DNA from 2 places in the Streptomyces sp. NPDC059009 genome. Region 1 is predicted to be linked to the other one. Evidence: riboswitches for the same ligand, from Rfam matches in the RefSeq annotation. Region 1 holds a riboswitch; the other holds the start of a gene.
The links. Region 1 has a riboswitch for S-adenosylmethionine ahead of thrC (threonine synthase). Riboswitches for the same ligand answer to the same signal wherever they lie in the genome.
Positions count from the first base shown of each region.

Region 2: it holds a riboswitch for S-adenosylmethionine, as region 1 does, so the genes downstream of both, ACFWYM_RS25995 (aminotransferase class V-fold PLP-dependent enzyme) here and thrC (threonine synthase) in region 1, are expected to answer to the same signal.

Region 1 covers NZ_JBHYJB010000013.1:130,869-139,597, reverse strand. The annotation lists gene ACFWYM_RS15780 (right-handed parallel beta-helix repeat-containing protein) at 1-610, opposite strand, end outside; gene ACFWYM_RS15775 (trehalose-6-phosphate synthase) at 915-2,336, opposite strand; gene ACFWYM_RS15770 (hypothetical protein) at 2,517-4,604, opposite strand; gene ACFWYM_RS15765 (glucosyl-3-phosphoglycerate synthase) at 4,694-5,665, opposite strand; SAM riboswitch class I at 5,846-6,028, shown strand; gene thrC (threonine synthase) at 6,046-7,341, shown strand; gene ACFWYM_RS15755 (ubiquitin-like small modifier protein 1) at 7,379-7,654, shown strand; gene ACFWYM_RS15750 (cold-shock protein) at 8,098-8,304, shown strand; gene groL (chaperonin GroEL) at 8,659-8,729, shown strand, end outside.
Region 2 covers NZ_JBHYJB010000027.1:123,720-132,448, reverse strand. The annotation lists gene ACFWYM_RS26015 (NYN domain-containing protein) at 89-1,438, opposite strand; gene ACFWYM_RS26010 (hypothetical protein) at 1,474-1,713, opposite strand; gene ACFWYM_RS26005 (rhomboid family intramembrane serine protease) at 1,900-2,637, shown strand; gene ACFWYM_RS26000 (Lrp/AsnC family transcriptional regulator) at 2,680-2,961, shown strand; gene ACFWYM_RS25995 (aminotransferase class V-fold PLP-dependent enzyme) at 3,002-4,363, opposite strand; SAM riboswitch class IV at 4,539-4,656, opposite strand; gene trpD (anthranilate phosphoribosyltransferase) at 4,742-5,806, opposite strand; gene ACFWYM_RS25985 (cytochrome bc complex cytochrome b subunit) at 5,960-7,603, opposite strand; gene ACFWYM_RS25980 (Rieske 2Fe-2S domain-containing protein) at 7,600-8,655, opposite strand; gene ACFWYM_RS25975 (c-type cytochrome) at 8,652-8,729, opposite strand, start outside.

The sequences.
Region 1 (8,729 bases):
AGCGGTCGACGCGGATGCCGTCGAACCGGGTGGGGGTGGTGGCTCCCTTCACCGTGAAGAGGATCCCCCCACTCGGGTCCGGGTCCTTGAAGTCGGCGCCGTTGACGTCGTGGACGTCGACGCCCTCGACGACGAAGTGGTGGGCGACGCCGTAGTCGGTGAGCTCGACGTAGAGGCCCGCGCGGCGGTCGGTGGTGGTGGCGGGGCCGGTGTTGGAGAGGTCGAGGTTGCGGATCTCCCACTGCTCGGTGTTGCTGAGGAGCAGGGCGGCGCGGGCGCCTCCGCCCTCGATGTGCGGCTTGCCCGCCCTCTTGCTCCCGTAGGCGTCGATCCGCACGGGCGCCCCCTGTGCCCCCTTCCCCCGGGGCGCGAGCACGCCGTCGCACTGCGTGCCGCGCTTGAGGAGGAGGCGCTCGCCGGGGGCGTAGGTGTGGGCGCTCGCCTGGGCGAGGGTGCGCCAGGCGGTGGCGGGGGAGGTGCCGCTCGCGGCGTCGTCGCCGCGTTGGCAGTCGAGGTAGTGGGTGGTGGGGGTGCGGGGGGTGGCGGTCGCTGTGGGGGTGGCGGCTGCTGTGGCCAGGGCGGTGGCCAGGAGGAGGGGGCGTAGGGGCATGGCCCCGGAACGTAGTCGGGCACACCCTCAAGGGCCCATGGACAAACGGCGGTTGCTGTTGGACGTTACTTTTCCCCAGTCCCGCCCCTACCCGGCTGCATCTATTGGCGCGCTCCGCGCGCGCAGGGGGCTCCGCCCCCAGACCCCCGGACGGGCCGGCCTCTCAGCCCGTCCGGCGATTGAGGACGAGGCGCGTTCAGCGCCGATAGCGGGGGCTGGGGGCGCAGCCCCAAGAGGCCCGCCCAGGGGCGACGGAGTCGCCGGACCGGGAAGGGGCGGGGTTGGGGAAGAAGCCCCGCAGGGGTCAGGCGTCCAGCGCCCGCAACTGGTCCAGGAACCACTGCCCGGGCGGCAACGCAGTCGCCGCAGCCGCAAGCCGCTTCGTCCGCTCAGCCCGCTCCTCCACCGGCATGGTCAACGCCTCATGAAGCGCCCCCGCCGTCCCCGTGACGTCATACGGATTCACGACCACCGCATCCTCCCCCAACTCCGCAAACGCCCCCGCCTCCCGCGAAAGCACCAGCACACACCCCTCGTCCGACACCACGGGAACCTCCTTGGCGACGAGGTTCATGCCGTCCCGGATGGGGTTCACCAGCGCCACGTCCGCCAGCCGGTACGCGGCGAGGGAGCGGGCGAAGTCGTCCTTGACGTGGAGGATCACCGGGGTCCAGCCCGCCGTGCCGAAACGGGAGTTGATCGACTCCGCGACCCGCGACACCTCCGCCGTGTAGTCGCGGTACACCGCGAGATCCTGCCGCGAGGGATACGCGAACGCGAGGTGCACCACCCGCTCCCGCCACTCGGGCCGCGTCTCCAGGAGCAGCTCGTACGCCCGCAGGCCCCGCACGATGTTCTTCGAGAGCTCCGTCCGGTCCACCCGGACGATCACCTTCCGGGCGCCGTCCCCGGAACCGCTCCCGGACCCGTCCCCGCCGATCTGCTCCCGCAGCCCCCCGATCCGCTCCTCCACGTCGTCCCGCCGCGACCGCTCCCGCAGGAAGTCCGCGTCGGCGCCGAGGCCGTGCACCCCGATCCGGGTGCCCGACGTCCCGCCGAGGATCCGCACGCAGCACTCCGTGAACGCGTCCGCCCACCGTGCGGTGAGGAAACCGAGCCGGTCCGCGCCGAGCATGCCGCGCAGGAGCTGCTCCGCGATGTCGTCCGGCAGCATCCGGAAGTAGTCGACGGGCGCCCAGGGGGTGTGCGAGAAGTGCCCGATCCGCAGGTCGTCCCTCAACTCGCGCAGCATCCCCGGCACCAGCGCCAGGTGATAGTCCTGCACCACCACCGTCGCCCCCGGCGCCGCCTCCTGTGCCAACGCCTCGGCGAACGCCTGGTTGTACGCCTCGTACGACGCCCAGCGGCGCCGGAACTCCGTCCCGAACGACGGCTCCAGAGGCGTCTGGTACAGCATGTGGTGCACGAACCACAGCACCGAGTTCGCGATGCCGTTGTACGCGTCCGCGTGCACGTCGGCGTCGATGTCCAGCATCCGCACCCCGGGCTCGCCGACCCCGCGCCGCACCGCCTCGCGGTCCCCGTCGCTCAGCGCCGCGCACACCCACAGCTTGTCCTCGACGACGCTGAGCGCGGAGACGAGGCCGCCCCCGCCGCGCTTGGGGGTGAGTGTGCCGTCGTCCGCCACCTCGTACGAGACGGGGCCGCGGTTGGACGCGACGAGAACCTGGGACTGTGCCGACTGTGCTGACTGCTCGGAGACCATGCAGCGAAACTAGCCTGTCCCGGAAACGCTCAAACGTGCGGACGGGAACGGCCGGACTCTTTGGCGAGTCCGGCCGTTCCCGTCCGTATACGAGAGACCGTCAGTACCTCTGCGAGATACGAGAGACCGTCAACACCTCTGCGAGATACGAGAGACCGTCAGTCCCTCTGTGAGCGTCCGTCAGTCCCTGCGGCTGCGCACCGCCGCGAGCGCCAGCACCCCGAGCCCGCACAGCGAGGCCGCGAGGCCCGCGTACAGGAGGGCGGAGGAGTCGTCGCCGGTCTCGGCCAGTTCGCCGCCGCCGGGGTGCTGCGGCGCGTGCGGGCCGGGGCGGCCCTGGACCCGCTGGGAGAGGATCGCCGTGGTGCACGGGTCGTCGCCGCCGCGCATCGTCTTGGAGCAGTTGCTGCCGGGCGCCGTCACCGTGATGACGGTGACCTCGCCGGGCGTGCAGGACACCTTGACGTTCTGCGTGATCGTGACGGTGCCGTGCGCCTTGACGTCGCCGGTCCAGGTGTAGGTCGAGCCCTTCTTCGTCACCTTTCCGCTGCTGGCGACGGGCTCCGACGAGCCGGGCTTGACCGGCCAGGACGCGGTGGCGCCGGTGCGGTCGCGGTCCGACTTGTTCTTCACCGTGATGGTGTTCTTCACGGAGGAGCAGGCGGGCGCGACCCGGGTCTGCGGGTGGGTCTCGACGGTGACCGGTGGCTGGTTCTGCGGCGGCGCGGGCTGCCGGATGAGGATCGGCGTCGTGCCGCAGTGCCGGTCGGTGCTGTCCTCGTCGCAGTTGGAGCGCGGGGACTCCACATCGACGTTGTTGCGCAGCTTTCCGTCGCCGCTGACCGGGTCGTTGACCTTCACCGAGTACGTGACGGTCGCCGTCTGCCCGGCCGGGATGTCGCCGGTGTAGCTGATCTTCGGCTCGCTGTAGGAGACCTTGCCGATGTCCGCCTTCGCGTCGTTGTTGTACGTCGCGTCGTCGAGGTTGTCGGAGAGGTCGTCGCTGAACTTGGCTGCGGGGTAGGGGAGTTTGCTGATGTTCTTCGCCTTGACCGTGTAGGTCAGGGTGTCTCCCGGCTCGACCTTCTCGGGGGAGGCGGTCTTGGTGACCTCCAGGTCGGGCACGGGGACGGAGAGCGCCAGCTGTGAGGGGACGTACACGTCGCCCGTGGTGGTGAAGGTGAGCTTGGCCGACTTGGCGCCGACCGGGATGGCTCCGTCCGGCACCCTGAACGCCTTGGCGTCGATGCTCAGGTTGTTGCGGTACTTGGGGTTGAGGGCGCCGTCGTCCTCACTGATGAAGAAGTTGTCGGTCCTGCCGGTGTGCGACTCGGTGACGGGCTTCCCGTCGACGAGGAACTGGTCGCCCTTGGTGTTCCAGTCGCCCTCGTACGCCGTGACGCTCGCGTGGATGTCGCCGTCGGTCCGGTAGAAGCCGTCGACCGGGACCGTGGTGGAGCTGTCCGCGAGGGCCTTGCTCCGGACCGAGCGCTGGATGACGTGACCGCCCCAGATGTAGACGTTGCGGCGGTCGGGCGCGTACTGGGCGTTGGGGCCGTCGTACTTGTAGACGACGGTGAGCGACCAGCCGCCGACGCAGCCCTGACCGTTCGGCGCCCAGATGTCGCCGACGGCCACCTCGACGGGGCTGCCGGTGGGCGCGCCCTTGAAGGCGTCGGTGACGTTGGCCTCGGCCGTGTAGTAGTGCGGGCCCTGGGTGGCGTTGGGGGACCTGACCGCGTTCTCCACGGTCACCCGGGACTGGGTGCCGCCGCCGACGCGGATGACCGGGCGGGTGGTGAGCGGGTCGCCGGGGGCCGGGGCGACGGGGAGGTTGCCCTCGCGGTTGAGGTCGCAGATGTTGCGGACGGTCCTGCCGAAGCGGTGCGTGCCCGCGTTGCCGCCCCAGAACAGGCGCGCGTAGTCGACCTTGGCGCCGGGCGGGATGGCCACCTGGCCCGTGCTGGAGTCGAAGGTGCCGCTCAGGCCGGCCACGTTGATGCGTTGCTCGATGAAGTTGTTGTTGTTCTTGGTGCCCTGGGACTGCTGCGTCTCCCGGCAGGAGGCGGCCACGTCGGCCGGGGCCGTCGGGCAGTCCAGGACCGTGTTGCCGATGGTCTTGAAGTCGCCGTACAGCGATTCGTCGTAGCGCTTGGCGAACGGCTCGATCACCTCGGCCGAGGCGGGTGCGGTGGCGGCGCAGAGCGCCCCGGCCGCGACGGTGACGGTGGCGAGCGTCATGCCGCCGATGCGCCGCATCGCTCTCATAACTTGTCTAACCCACATAAATGGGAAATTTAGGCAAAGCGCATGATCGTTTGCGGCTACGCCACGCCCCCACGCCCGGCGTACGGGGCCTACGCCACGCGTCTGGTCGCGTACTCCTCGATACCGGACATCGGCGGCCGCTCCTCCGTGTCCACCGCGTACGTACGCGGCTCGAAGCCGTGCTCCCCGCGCACGAACTGGGTCAGCTCGGGCCGCACCAGATGCCCGCGGGCCAGGCGCAGCTGTGCCGTCCGGTAGATCGCCGCCGCCATCCGCCCGAGCGCCTGCCCGTCCTGGTGCCGGTGCTTGCGCACCCCGACGTCGACCTGCGCGAGCGCGTCCAGGCCCACCGTGTGCAGCGCGTCGACGAGCAGGCCCAGCTCGACCCCGTACCCGACGGGGAAGGGCAGCCGCTCCAGGAGCGAGCGCCGCGCCGCGTACTCGCCGCCCAACGGCTGGACGAATCCGGCCAATTGGGGCCAGTGGAAGTTGAGCAGCGGGCGCGCCATCAGCTCGGTGACCCGGCCCCCCTGGCCCGCCGTCGTGCCGGAGGAGCGCGCATCGAACTCGGCGCCGAGCGGCCGGTCGTACATCGCCTTCACGAACTCCACGTCCGGGTCGGTCAGGAGCGGCCCGACGATGCCCGAGACGAAGTCCGCCGAGAACTCCTTGAGGTCCGCGTCGATGAAGCACACGATGTCGCCGCTCGTCACGAGGAGCGAGCGCCACAGCACCTCACCCTTACCGGGGACCACCGGAATCCGGGGCAGCACCTCGTCCCGGTGTATGACACGGGCACCTGCCTCGCGCGCGACCTTCGCGGTGCCGTCCGCCGAGCCGGAGTCGATCACCACCAGCTCGTCGACGAGCGGGGCCTTCTCGATCAGCTCGCGGCGGATCTCGGCGACGATCTCGCCGACCGTCTCCTCCTCGTCGAGGGCGGGCAGGACGACGCTCACGGTGGTGCCACCGGCCCGCTTCGCGGCGAGGAGCTCATCGAGCGGACGGTCGGCCACGGACCAGGAACGCCTGCTCAGCCAGCGCTCGACTTCTTCCAGCACGGTCAGCGGCTCCTTCGCAGAGGGTGGTGGGCGACGGGCGGGTGTGATCCATCTCGCGGTTCGGACGACTATCTCAAGGGTCCTGTCCGTCGGTTACAGTCTTGAGCAAGGCCGGTGACCATCGCATGTCGGGGGCCGCCGCCGCCCGAGAGGGCGAACCAAAGATCAACAACCGAATACCGCTCATCCAGAGGGGCAGAGGGATACGGCCCGTTGAAGCCCCGGCAACCCTCCAGCCGCCACGCGCCGGCAGGCGCAAAGTGTCACTGCGTGCGACACCGCAACTGTCGACTCGCGAGGCTCCCGGCTAGGGAAGGTGCCAATTCCGTCTCGCGGCGAAGTGCGTCGCGGGGAAGATGAGGAGAAAGGGCCTCGCCTCCATGGCTGTGCAGACTGTCGCCACCACTGGTACCACCACCCCCGTAGACCTCGGTCCGGCCTCCGGCCTCTCCTGCCGTGAGTGCGGAACCCGCTTCGAGCTCGGCCCGATCTTCGCCTGCGCCGAGTGTTTCGGCCCCCTCGAAGTCGCCTACGACCTCCCGGCCACTGGCCCGGAAGCCCTCCGCAAGCAGATCGAGGCCGGCCCCGCCAACGTCTGGCGCTACGCCCCGCTGCTGCCCGTCCCGGCCGACGTCGCCGAGAAGCCGAACCTGAACCCGGGCTGGACGAAGCTGGTCAAGGCCGACAACCTCGCCCGCGAACTGGGCGTCGCGCAGGGCAAGTTGTTCGTCAAGGACGACTCCGGCAACCCCACGCACTCCTTCAAGGACCGCGTCGTCGCGCAGGCCATCGAGGCCGCGCGCGCCTTCGGCTTCACCACCCTGTCCTGCTCCTCGACCGGCAACCTGGCCGGTGCCGTCGGCGCCGCCGCCGCCCGCGCCGGCTTCCGCTCCTGCGTCTTCATCCCGCACGACCTGGAGCAGGGCAAGGTCGTCATGGCCGGTGTCTACGGCGGTGACCTCGTCGCCATCGAGGGCAACTACGACGATGTGAACCGCTTCTGCTCCGAGCTCATCGGCGACCCGCTGGGCGAGGGCTGGGGCTTCGTGAACGTGAACCTGCGGCCGTACTACGGAGAGGGCTCCAAGACCCTCGCGTACGAGATCTGCGAGCAGCTCGGCTGGCAGCTGCCCGACCAGCTGGTCATCCCGATCGCCTCCGGCTCCCAGTTCACGAAGATCGACAAGGGGCTGCAGGAGCTGATCAAGCTCGGCCTCGTCGAGGACAAGCCCTACAAGCTCTTCGGCGCCCAGGCCGAGGGCTGCTCGCCGGTCTCCGTCGCCTACAAGGGCGGCCACGACGTCGTCCGCCCGCAGAAGCCGAACACGATCGCCAAGTCCCTCGCCATCGGCAACCCGGCCGACGGCCCGTACGTCCTGGACATCGCGCGCCGCACGGGCGGGGCCGTGGAGGACGTCGACGACGAGCAGGTCGTGGACGCGATCAAGCTGCTCGCCCAGACCGAGGGGATCTTCGCCGAGACGGCGGGCGGTGTGACCCTGGGCGTCACCAGGAAGCTGATCGAGGCGGGCGCCATCGACCCGAACCTCACCACGGTCGTGCTGAACACGGGCGACGGCCTCAAGACGCTGGACGCCGTCGCCGACAGTTCGCAGGCGACCGCCACCATCCGCCCCAGCCTGGACGCGTTCCGCGACGCGGGCCTGGCCCACTGACCCACGTACGACCGCGTCCGCAGGAAGGACCCACCCCATGAGCGTCAACGTCCGCATCCCCACCATCCTCCGCACCTACACCGGCGGCCAGGCCGAGGTCCGCGCCGAGGGCGCCACCCTCGGTGAGGTCATCGCCGATCTGGAGAAGAGCCACACGGGCATCGCTGCCCGCGTCCTCGACGACCAGGGCAAGCTGCGCCGCTTCGTGAACGTGTACGTGAACGACGACGATGTGCGCTTCGAGCAGGGCCTCGAGACCGCGACGCCGGACGGCGCGGGCGTTTCGATCATTCCCGCCGTCGCGGGCGGCTGAGCCGCGAAGGAGGTCCGGCCGCGGACTTCCGCAACAACTCTGCGTTATTCGGATTGCCCCCTCCGGGAGAAAGCGGAGGGGGCAATTCTGTGTCGTTGAGCGCGGTACAGTTGAGGAGCACGCTGTGCCGTTAGTGCCGAGCGCATATACGAAGTCGGCCGCTCGCCCGCCAGAAGTAGCCAAAGTACCTTGCCTATTTGAGCCCATTGCGGCATTTGTCGGGCCCGACTTGCCCTGAACTCCGGCAGAATCGCCGGATATTACCGATCGGGCGTGCCCAGAATTCTCGTCCGATTGACCTGTTGCAGACGGCAGTTGGGCAGATACATTCAGCCGCGGTCGACGCGTTCCGGCGCACACCCCCATCACCAATGGGGCGTGAGGTCTGACCCGGGTCCGCGAAGTGCGGTCCTGCGCAAGGGCCAGTAATAGGGGAGTTAGGCATGGCTCAGGGCACCGTCAAGTGGTTCAACGCGGAGAAGGGGTACGGCTTCATCGCGGTCGACGGTGGTGCGGATGTATTCGTCCACTACAGCGCGATCCAGATGGACGGGTACCGCACCCTTGAAGAAGGTCAGCGGGTCGAGTTCGAGATCTCGCAGGGCCAGAAGGGTCCGCAGGCGGACATGGTCAAGCTGGCCGTCGGCTGAGCTGGCGCGTCCGGCCAACTAGGCACTCACGGCGAGGGCCCGTATCCCGAGAGGGGTACGGGCCCTCGTGCGTGCGCGGGGGTTGCCGGGGCGGGCGGGGTGTCTGGGGTACGTAAGGGCGCTGTGGGCGCACCTTGCACTCGGAGGGGTCGAGTGCTAATCATTGGCGTTAGCACTCTACGAGTGAGAGTGACAGAACTTGGATCGGGCCGGTGAGGTCCGCAGACCGGGTGGGGCAAGGAACCACAAGGGCTGCAGGCCGTCCGTCGCGGGCACCAGTGCGGTCCGGATTTTCCTTCCCCAAGCTCTTGACGAGCTGGGGGAGACCCCATCTGTCCGGGAGGACCACTTCACATGGCCAAGATCATCGCGTTCGACGAGGAGGCACGGCGCGGCCTCGAGCGCGGCATGAACCAGCTCGCCGA
Region 2 (8,729 bases), on a different contig from region 1:
TCGACGGGCAGTAGCGGTCACTTGACGCTACGTCGCGCAAGCCCAGCACCCAATTCGGGCATAGGGAACAGGAGTTGCACACCGTCACTCAGCCGCGCGAAAGGCGCTTCAGGAGCACCGCCGAAGCGACCGGCCGCGCCCCCGCCTTGGCGATCCCGTCCGCCACCTCACGGTCGGTGGAGACGACCACCACGGGCCGCCCCGGCGGCTCGGCGCGCACCAGCTGACGGATCAGCTCGTCGGCCGTCACCCCGGGCTTGGAGAACAGCACCCGCACCCCCCGCGGCGGCGCGAGCAGCACCGGCGCGGCCAGCTCGGCGCCGTCGAAGACACAGGTGACCTCGGCACCGGTCTGCGCGGCCAGCTGCGAGAGCGAGCCGAGCAGGCGCAGCCGCTGCTTCTCCAGCGGCATCGTGGGATAGCCGGTCTTGGTGACGTTGTAGCCGTCGACGACCATGTGCGCCTGCGGCAGCGCGAGCAACTGGTCCAGGATCGCCGGGTCGTTCTCGGACAGGGCTCGGGCCGCGATGTCCTTCGGCGTCATCCGGCCGGGCTCGACGGCGTCCACGGTCTCGGCGGGCCGCAGGGAGACGGGCGGCAGGGCGAGTTCGCGGCGCAGCCCCTGCGCCGCGTCGAGCACCGTGTCGAGCAGCAGCCGCACCCGCATGTCCTCGACACTGCGCCCCTCGCGCGCGGCCCTGCGGCTGGCCTCCAGGGCCGCCTCGGTCTCGCTGAGCCGGGCCTTGAGCCGCCGCGTCTCGCTCTCGGCGGCCGACACCTGGGCCTGGCCCTCGGCCCGTACCGCCTCGGCCTCGGCGGCCGCCTTGCGCAGCGCGGCCTCACCGCGCTTGACGTCACTGAGCGCACCGCGCAGCTTGCGGTGCATCGATTCGGCTTCGCGGCGGGCCGACTCCAGCTCCGTGCGCAGCCGTTCGGTCTCGGCCTTCGACTGGCCACGGGCCGCGGCGAGCTCCTCGCGCAGCCGGTCCAGCTCGGCCCTGGTCTCCTCGTCGGCGCGCTCGGCGTCCGCCCGCTGAGCCTCCTCGCCGGCCGCCGTCACCAGCTTCACCCAGCCCGTGGGGCGCAGCACATAGGCCGCGGCCGCCACGTCGAGGGGGTCCGCGGCCGGGGGCGGGGCACCGGCGTCCAGGGCGCCGGCCAGCTCGGCCTGCGCCTCTCTGAGACGTTCGCCGATGCGCTGTCTGAAGAGCGGGTCGCTCTCCAGGGCGGCCGCCATCGCGTTGCCCGCGAACTTGGTGCGCCGGGTCGGCGTGAACCGCGCGTACTGGCGCAGCTGCGCGGGCAGTTCGGTGAGGGTGAGCCCCCCGAAGCCGTCCGAGACGATCTGGATGACCCGGCGCCGTACGCCATCGGGCAGCGGGCGGTCGAGCACCTCAGCGGCGCCGTCGTCCGGCTCCCCGCCTGCGGTCTCCACCATCCGTCACCCCACTAGCTGTGCGGGTGCCCGCTCCCTCAGGAGCCGGCACCCGGCCTGTCCACGAGTTCCACCTGATCCACCGCGTTGCACCAGCGGCAGCGGACCGACTCGATGGTCTCACTGACCACCTCGCGTTCCTCGACCTTCGGCTCACCGGCCAGGTCGAGATGCACATACTCGACGACCTTCGACGCGCGGGTCACGTCGAAACGCGTGAGATTGCCGCAGAGGGTGCAGCGCCACCGGGTGTCGGCGGTCGGCAGGGGAACGCTCATCGTGGCTGTCCGCTTTCCTTCTGTCGTCTCTGACGGCTCTGACGGCTGTGTCGTCGGGTGTGTCGTCGGGCTCCATGACTCGTACTTCTCATGGTGCTCAATGCCCGTAACCCTATGCCCTGTAAGGGGCTCCGGGTGCGGCGAGGCGGTCTGTGCTGATTGCTCCGGTTACGCCATGCTCTGTTCATGATCAATACGTGGGGCGCAAAGGCGGGCCGGATCGTGCGCGGCCGGTCGGCCCCGGTCACGTACGCCCTGATCGCCGCCTGCTGCCTGGTCTTCGTGCTCTCCCCCGCCTCCGGACTCAACCCCGTGTACGGGACGGGCGACCGGCTCCTGGTCGCCCAGCAGGACTACTTCGCCCGCTGGGGCGTGGTGCCCGCACAGCTGTTCAGCGGCGTACCGCGCGCCGCGCTCACCCCGGGCACCGCGCTCTTCGTGCACGCCAGCTGGCTGCATCTGCTCGGCAACATGCTCTTCCTGTACGTCTTCGGGGTCATGGTCGAGGAACGCATGGGCCACCTCCAGTTCGCCCTCTTCTACCTGGTCTGCGGCTATCTCGCCCTGCTCGCCTACGCGGCGGCGCACGCCGGTTCGAACCAGACCCTGGTGGGCGCGTCCGGCGCGATCTCCGCGGTGCTGGGCGCCTTTCTCCGACTCTTCCCGAAGGCCCGCGTCACCAGTCTCTTCCCGTTCCTCTTCTTCCTGCCGCTGCGGTTTCCCGCGTGGGTCGTGCTGCCGTTCTGGGTGGCGATCCAGTGGCTGGCGGCGGGGCAGGGGGGACGCGGGCACGGGGTGGCGTATCTGGCGCACCTGGTGGGCTTCTCCCTGGGGTTCGCCTACGCCTGGGGGCTGTGTCTGCACACAAGAAGGTGCGCGCGAAGTGCTCCGTGCAAGGGTGGCGGTGGGAGACGGGCGGGCTAGGGTGAAGGGTCCAGCCATGGCCAGCGAGGGAGACACTCAGCCGTGATCACCGCGATCGTGCTCATCAAGACCAGCGTCGACCAGATCCCGGAGATCGCCGAGTCGATCGCCGCCCTGGACAGCGTCAGCGAGGTCTTCTCCGTGACGGGCACCTACGACCTGATCGCGATGGTGCGCGTGGCCCGCCACGACGACCTCGCGGACGTCATCCCCGGCAAGATCAGCAAGATCAAGGGCGTGGAGGGGACGGACACGCACGTCGCGTTCCGCACCTACTCCCAGCACGACCTGGAGGCGGCCTTCGCCATCGGGCTCGACAGCTGAGCCCTCCGCGAGAACACCGCCTCCACCGTCCCGGCTTTCCTCACACGGCCGGGACGCAACGCCCTTCCACCGTGCGGTAGTTCCACTTCGCGCCGTCCCGGACCAGCTCCTTGACGGCGCCCACGAAGCGCTCCACGTGCTCGTCCGGGGTGCCCGCGCCGAAGCTCACCCGGATCGCGTTGAGCGACTTCTCACCGGGCGCGGCCTCCGGGGCCCCGCACTCGCCGGGCTCGTCCGGCTCGCTGCCCAGCAGGGTGCGCACGAGCGGGTGGGCGCAGAAGAGACCGTCCCGGACCCCGATCCCGTACTCGGCGGAGAGCGCCGCCGCGAAGTGCGAGCTGTTCCAGCCCTCGACGACGAACGAGATGACGCCCACGCGCGGGGCGTCGTCCCCGAACAGCGAGAGCACCTTCACCTCGGGCACCTCGGCGAGCCCGGCCCGCACCGTCGCGATCAGGTGCTCCTCGCGGGCGACCAGCGTCTCGAAGCCGGCCTCGGTGAGGGCCTTGCAGGCGGAGGCGATCGAGTAGACGCCGATGACGTTCGGCGAACCGGCCTCGTGCCGCGCGGCGGTGTCGTGCCACTCGACGTCGACGCCCCCGTCCGCGCGTCGCGCCACCGTCCGCGAGGCCCCGCCGCCCGCGAGATACGGCTCGGCTCCCTGCAGCCAGTCGGCCCGCCCGGCGAGCACACCGGAGCCGAACGGCGCGTACAGCTTGTGCCCGGAGAACGCGATCCAGTCGACGTCCAACTCGCTGACGGAGACCGGGTGGTGGGGCGCCAGCTGCGCCGCGTCGAGCACGATCCGGGCGCCGTGGGCGTGGGCGGCGGCGGCCAGCTCCCGCACCGGCCACAGCTCCCCGGTCACATTGGACGCACCCGTCACACACACCAGGGCCGGCCCGTAGGGGTCGCGGTCGGCGAGGGCGCGCTCCAGGGTCTCGACGGCCTGCTGCGGGGTGCGCGGCGCGTTCAGGTAGGTGACGCGGGCGTCGCGCCACGGGAGGAGCGAGGCGTGGTGCTCGGTCTCGAAGACGAAGACCTGGCAGTCGGCGGGCAGCACGGCCGCGAGCAGGTTGAGCGAGTCGGTGGTCGAGCGCGTGAAGACGACCTGGTCGCCCTCGCGGCAGCCGAGGAACTCCGCGACCGTCCTGCGGCTGTTCTCGAAGAGGTCGGTGGAGAGCTGCGAGAGGTACCCGGCGCCACGGTGCACGCTGCCGTAGTACGGGGCGTACGCCGCCACGTCGTCCCACACCCGCTGCAGGGCCGGGGCACTCGCCGCGTAGTCGAGCGCCGCGTAGGTGACCTCGCCGCCGGTGACCAGCGGAACGGTGACGTCCCGGCCGAGGACCGGCAGCGGGGCACAGACGGACGAGTCGGCGGCAACGGCGGAAACAGACATGGCGAACTCCCGTGAGAGACAGGCGAATTCACTGTGGCGATGGTGCGGGAGAACGCACCGCGGCAGCACAGTGATGAAAGAAAAGGAAAGTGCGGAAGAGGGGCTTCGAAGCCCTATCGCATTCGCTTGCTCACGAGACTGCTCCCTTGAGGACCAGGACCCCAGGGTTCGCAGGGGTCCGCGCTTGCCGCGGACCTTGCTGTCCACGGCCTGGTCTTCACCCGGGGCACCCCGCCACGGACGGAGGGTTGCCGGACAGCGGGCCGGGGCCGTAGTCGCTGTCACTCATGACCTGTCCTGCATCTTGCCACACGATCAAGAACGCGCAAGGCGCAGTCCAGGATCCGGACTGCGCCCTGCGTCACACTCGATGCCGTGTCAGCGGTTGCTCGCCGCCACCCAGCGCTCCAGCGCCTTCCGCGCGGCGCCCGAGTCGATGGACTCGGCGGCCTTGTCGATGCCCGCGCGGATCCGCTCCACGAGGCTCCCCTCCCCCGCCTCCAGGGCCACCAGGGCCGCCGCCGAGTTCAGCAGCACCGCGTCCCGCACCGGCCCGGTCTCCCCGTCGAGGAGGTGCAGCGCGACCTTCGCGTTGTACGCGGCGTCGGCGCCTCGCAGCGCCTCGATGGGCACCACGCCGATCCCGACGTCGCGCGGATCGAAGGTCTCCTCGCGGACGGCGCCGTCGCGCACCACCCACACCCGGGACGTGCCCGTGAGCGTGAGCTCGTCCAGGCCGTCGTCGCCGCGGAACACCAGCGCGGAGGAGCCCCGCTCGGCGAGCACCCCGGCGATGATCGGCGCCACCCGGGCGTCGGCGACCCCGGTGGCCTGCGCCTTCACCTTGGCCGGGTTGGTGAGCGGGCCGAGGAAGTTGAAGGTCGTCCGGATCCCCAACTCCCGCCGCGCGGGCGCCACATGACGCAGCGCCGGGTGGAACTTCACCGCGAAGCAGAAGGTGATCCCGGCCTCCTGCGCCACCTCGGCCACCCGCTGCGGGGTGAGGTCGAGATTGACGCCCAGCTTCTCCAGTACGTCACTGGCGCCGCTGGCCGATGAGGCCGCCCTGTTGCCGTGCTTGACGACCTTCACGCCGGCGCCCGCGACGACGATCGCGGACATCGTGGAGATGTTGACGGTCTTGGCGCCGTCGCCGCCGGTGCCGACGATGTCGACGCTGGGGCCCGGCACGTCGATCACATGGGCGTGGTCGTACATGGCCCGCACCAGACCGGTGATCTCCTCGACGGTCTCGCCCTTGGCCCGCAGCGCGACGGCGAACCCGGCGATCTGCGCGTCCGTCGCCTCACCCCGCATGATGCGGTCCATCGCCCAGGCCGTGTCGTCGGCGCTCTGGTCGCGCCCGTCAAGGAGGCCGTTCAGCACGTCGGGCCAGGAACGGGCCGCCGCGGTGTCGCCTCCTGCGGGGGTCACATCGCTCATAACAGCTCCTGGATTCATCAACGTACAGAGGAAGGGAAGCGGGAACACACGTACCGCCACAGCCTATCCAGCCCAGCAGACAGCGGAGAGCCCTGTCCACATAGCTGGACAGGGCTCTCGCTGTGGCGACCTCGCGGTCAGAGCGTCAGAACATCAGTGGTGGCCGTGGCCGCTCGTGATCTCCTTGTACTCCTCGGCGGTGGGCTTGGGGATCTGGTTGTCCTCCCCGTAGTAGCCCTTGGAGAGCTTCGCCCGGAGCTTCTGCGAACCGGACACCTTGCGCTCGACACCGTTCTCGTCGACCGTCGGGCCGATCTCGGCGGGCTGGTACTGCTCGTGCGCGGTGAGCGTGTGCAGATGCTCCTGGCTGAGCGGCTCGTGGACCTCGATGAACTCACCGTGCGGCAGGCGCTTGATGATGCCGGACTCGCGCCCGTGCAACACCTTGTCCTTGTCGCGGCGCTGGAGGCCGAGGCAGATCCGCTTGGTGGCGATGAACGCGAGCACCGGTCCGACGAAGAAGAAGATCCGGACGAACCAGGTGATCGAGTTGATCGACAGGTGGAAGTGCGTGGCCCACAGGTCGTTGCCACCACCGACCATCATGATGAAGTACGCGGTCAGCCAGGCGACACCGAAGGCCGTACGGGTCGGGGCGTTGCGCGGGCGGTCCAGGATGTGGTGCTCGCGCTTGTCCCCGGTGACCCAGGACTCGATGAACGGGTAGACCGCGAGGGCCACCAGGACCAGCGGGAAGATCGCCAGCGGGATCATCACGCCCAGGACGAGCGTGTGGCCCCAGGCGTTGATCTCCCAGCCGGGCATCACACGGATCAGACCCTCGGCGAAGCCCATGTACCAGTCGGGCTGGGCGCCGGTGGACACCTGGTCCGGACGGTACGGGCCGATGGCCCAGATCGGGTTGATCGAGGCGATCGCCGCGATGACCGCGATGACACCGAAGACCAGGAAGAAGAAGCCTCCGGCCTTGGCCATGTAGACCGGCAGCAGCGGCATGCCGACGACGTTCTTCTCGGACTTGCCGGGACCCGCGAACTGCGTGTGCTTGTGGTAGAAGACCAGGATCAGGTGCGCCACCATCAGGCCGAGCATGATGCCCGGCAGCAGCAGGATGTGGACCGAGTAGAACCGGGCCACGAAGTCGCCGCCGGGGAACTCGCCGCCGAACAGGAACATCGACAGGTAGGTGCCGATGACCGGCACCGACAGGATCGCGCCCTGCATGAAGCGGACACCGGTGCCGGAGAGCAGGTCGTCCGGGAGCGAGTAACCGGTGAAGCCGGTGAACATGCCGAGGACGAACAGCAGGAAGCCGAACAGCCAGTTGACCTCACGCGGCTTGCGGAAGGCACCCGTGAAGAAGACGCGCATCATGTGCACGAACATGCCGGCGAGGAAGATCAGCGCCGCCCAGTGGTGGATCTGCCGGATCAGCAGACCACCGCGCACATCGAAGGAGATGTGCATGGTCGAGTTGAACGCCTCGGACATCAGCTGACCCTGCAGCGGGACGTAGCTGCCGTGGTACTCCACCTCGTTCATCGACGGGTGGAAGAACAGCGTCAGATACACACCCGTGAGGATGATGATGATGAAGCTGTACATGCAGATCTCGCCGAGCATGAAGGACCAGTGGTCCGGAAAGATCTTGCGCATGTTGGCCTTGGCCAGGGAGTAGATCCCCAGGCGGCCGTCGGCCCAGTCGGCGACCCGCTCACCGGCGGGTGCCTTCTTGCGGCTGTCGGCCGTGCCGGCCGACGTCGTCTCGGTGCTCATCCGCGCTCCCAGAAGGCAGGACCGACGGGCTCTTCGAAGTCGCCGAGCGCCTCGAGGTAGCCCTCGTCGTTCACGCCGATGCGCAGCTGCGGCAGGGCGTGACCGGCCGGGCCGAAGATGACCTTGGCGCCGTCGGAAAGGTCGAAGGTGGACTGGTGACACGGGCAGAGGACGTGGTGCGTCTGCTGCTCGTACAGGGAGATCGGGCAGCCCACGTGGGTGCAGATCTTGGAGAAGGCGACAACGCCTTCGTGCGACCAGTCCAGCTCGCGCTTGTCCTTGATGTTCCCCGGCTGGATCCGGATGATCATCAAGGCGGCCTTGGCGATCTGGGTCTGGAAGTCGTGGTCCTTCTCCTCCAGGCCCTCGGGCTTGGCGAAGGTCAGCGAACCGACCTGGACGTCCTCGGGCCGCAGCGGCTCGTTCGTGTTCATGTTCACGAGCAGCTTGCCCTTGGACCACAGCGTGTGCCGCAGCTTGTCCTCGGGCAGCGGGCCCAGGTCACGCAGCAGGACGACGCCGGAGAGCGGGACCAGCGTGAGCGCGCCGAACATCGTGTTGCGGATCAGCTTGCGCCGTCCGAACTGCGACTCCTTGGCGCCCTGCTTGAAGTCCGCCAGGACCTTGGCCTTGACGTCGGGCTCGGCCGCGATGGCGTGGCGCTCATCGGCGATCTCCTCGTCGGACATCAGGGTGCGGGCCCAGTGGACCGCCCCCGCGCCGATGCAGAAGAGCGCGATACCGAGGGTCAGGCCCAGGGCGAAGTTGAGGCCGCTGATGTGACCGATGGGCCAGACGTAGATGCTCTTGTCCGGCTTGATGGCCACGTACGAGGCGATGAAGCCGACCGTGGCCAGCATCGACAGCGTGAACAGGAAGGCCACGACGCGCTCGGACCGCTTGGCGGCCCGCTCGTCGATGTCCTGCACACGGTGCTCGTGGGGCGGCAGCCCGGGGTCGGCGAAGGGGTTGTCCTTCGCCTTCTCTACGGCACCGTGGCCGTTGTCCTGCGCGCTGGGCAGGTTCTCTTCTGGAATTTCTTCGGTAGTCATGACTTCTTGGCCTTTGCGGTCCGGGCGGCGACCCACACGGCGACCGCGATCAGGGCGCCGAGACCGAAGATCCA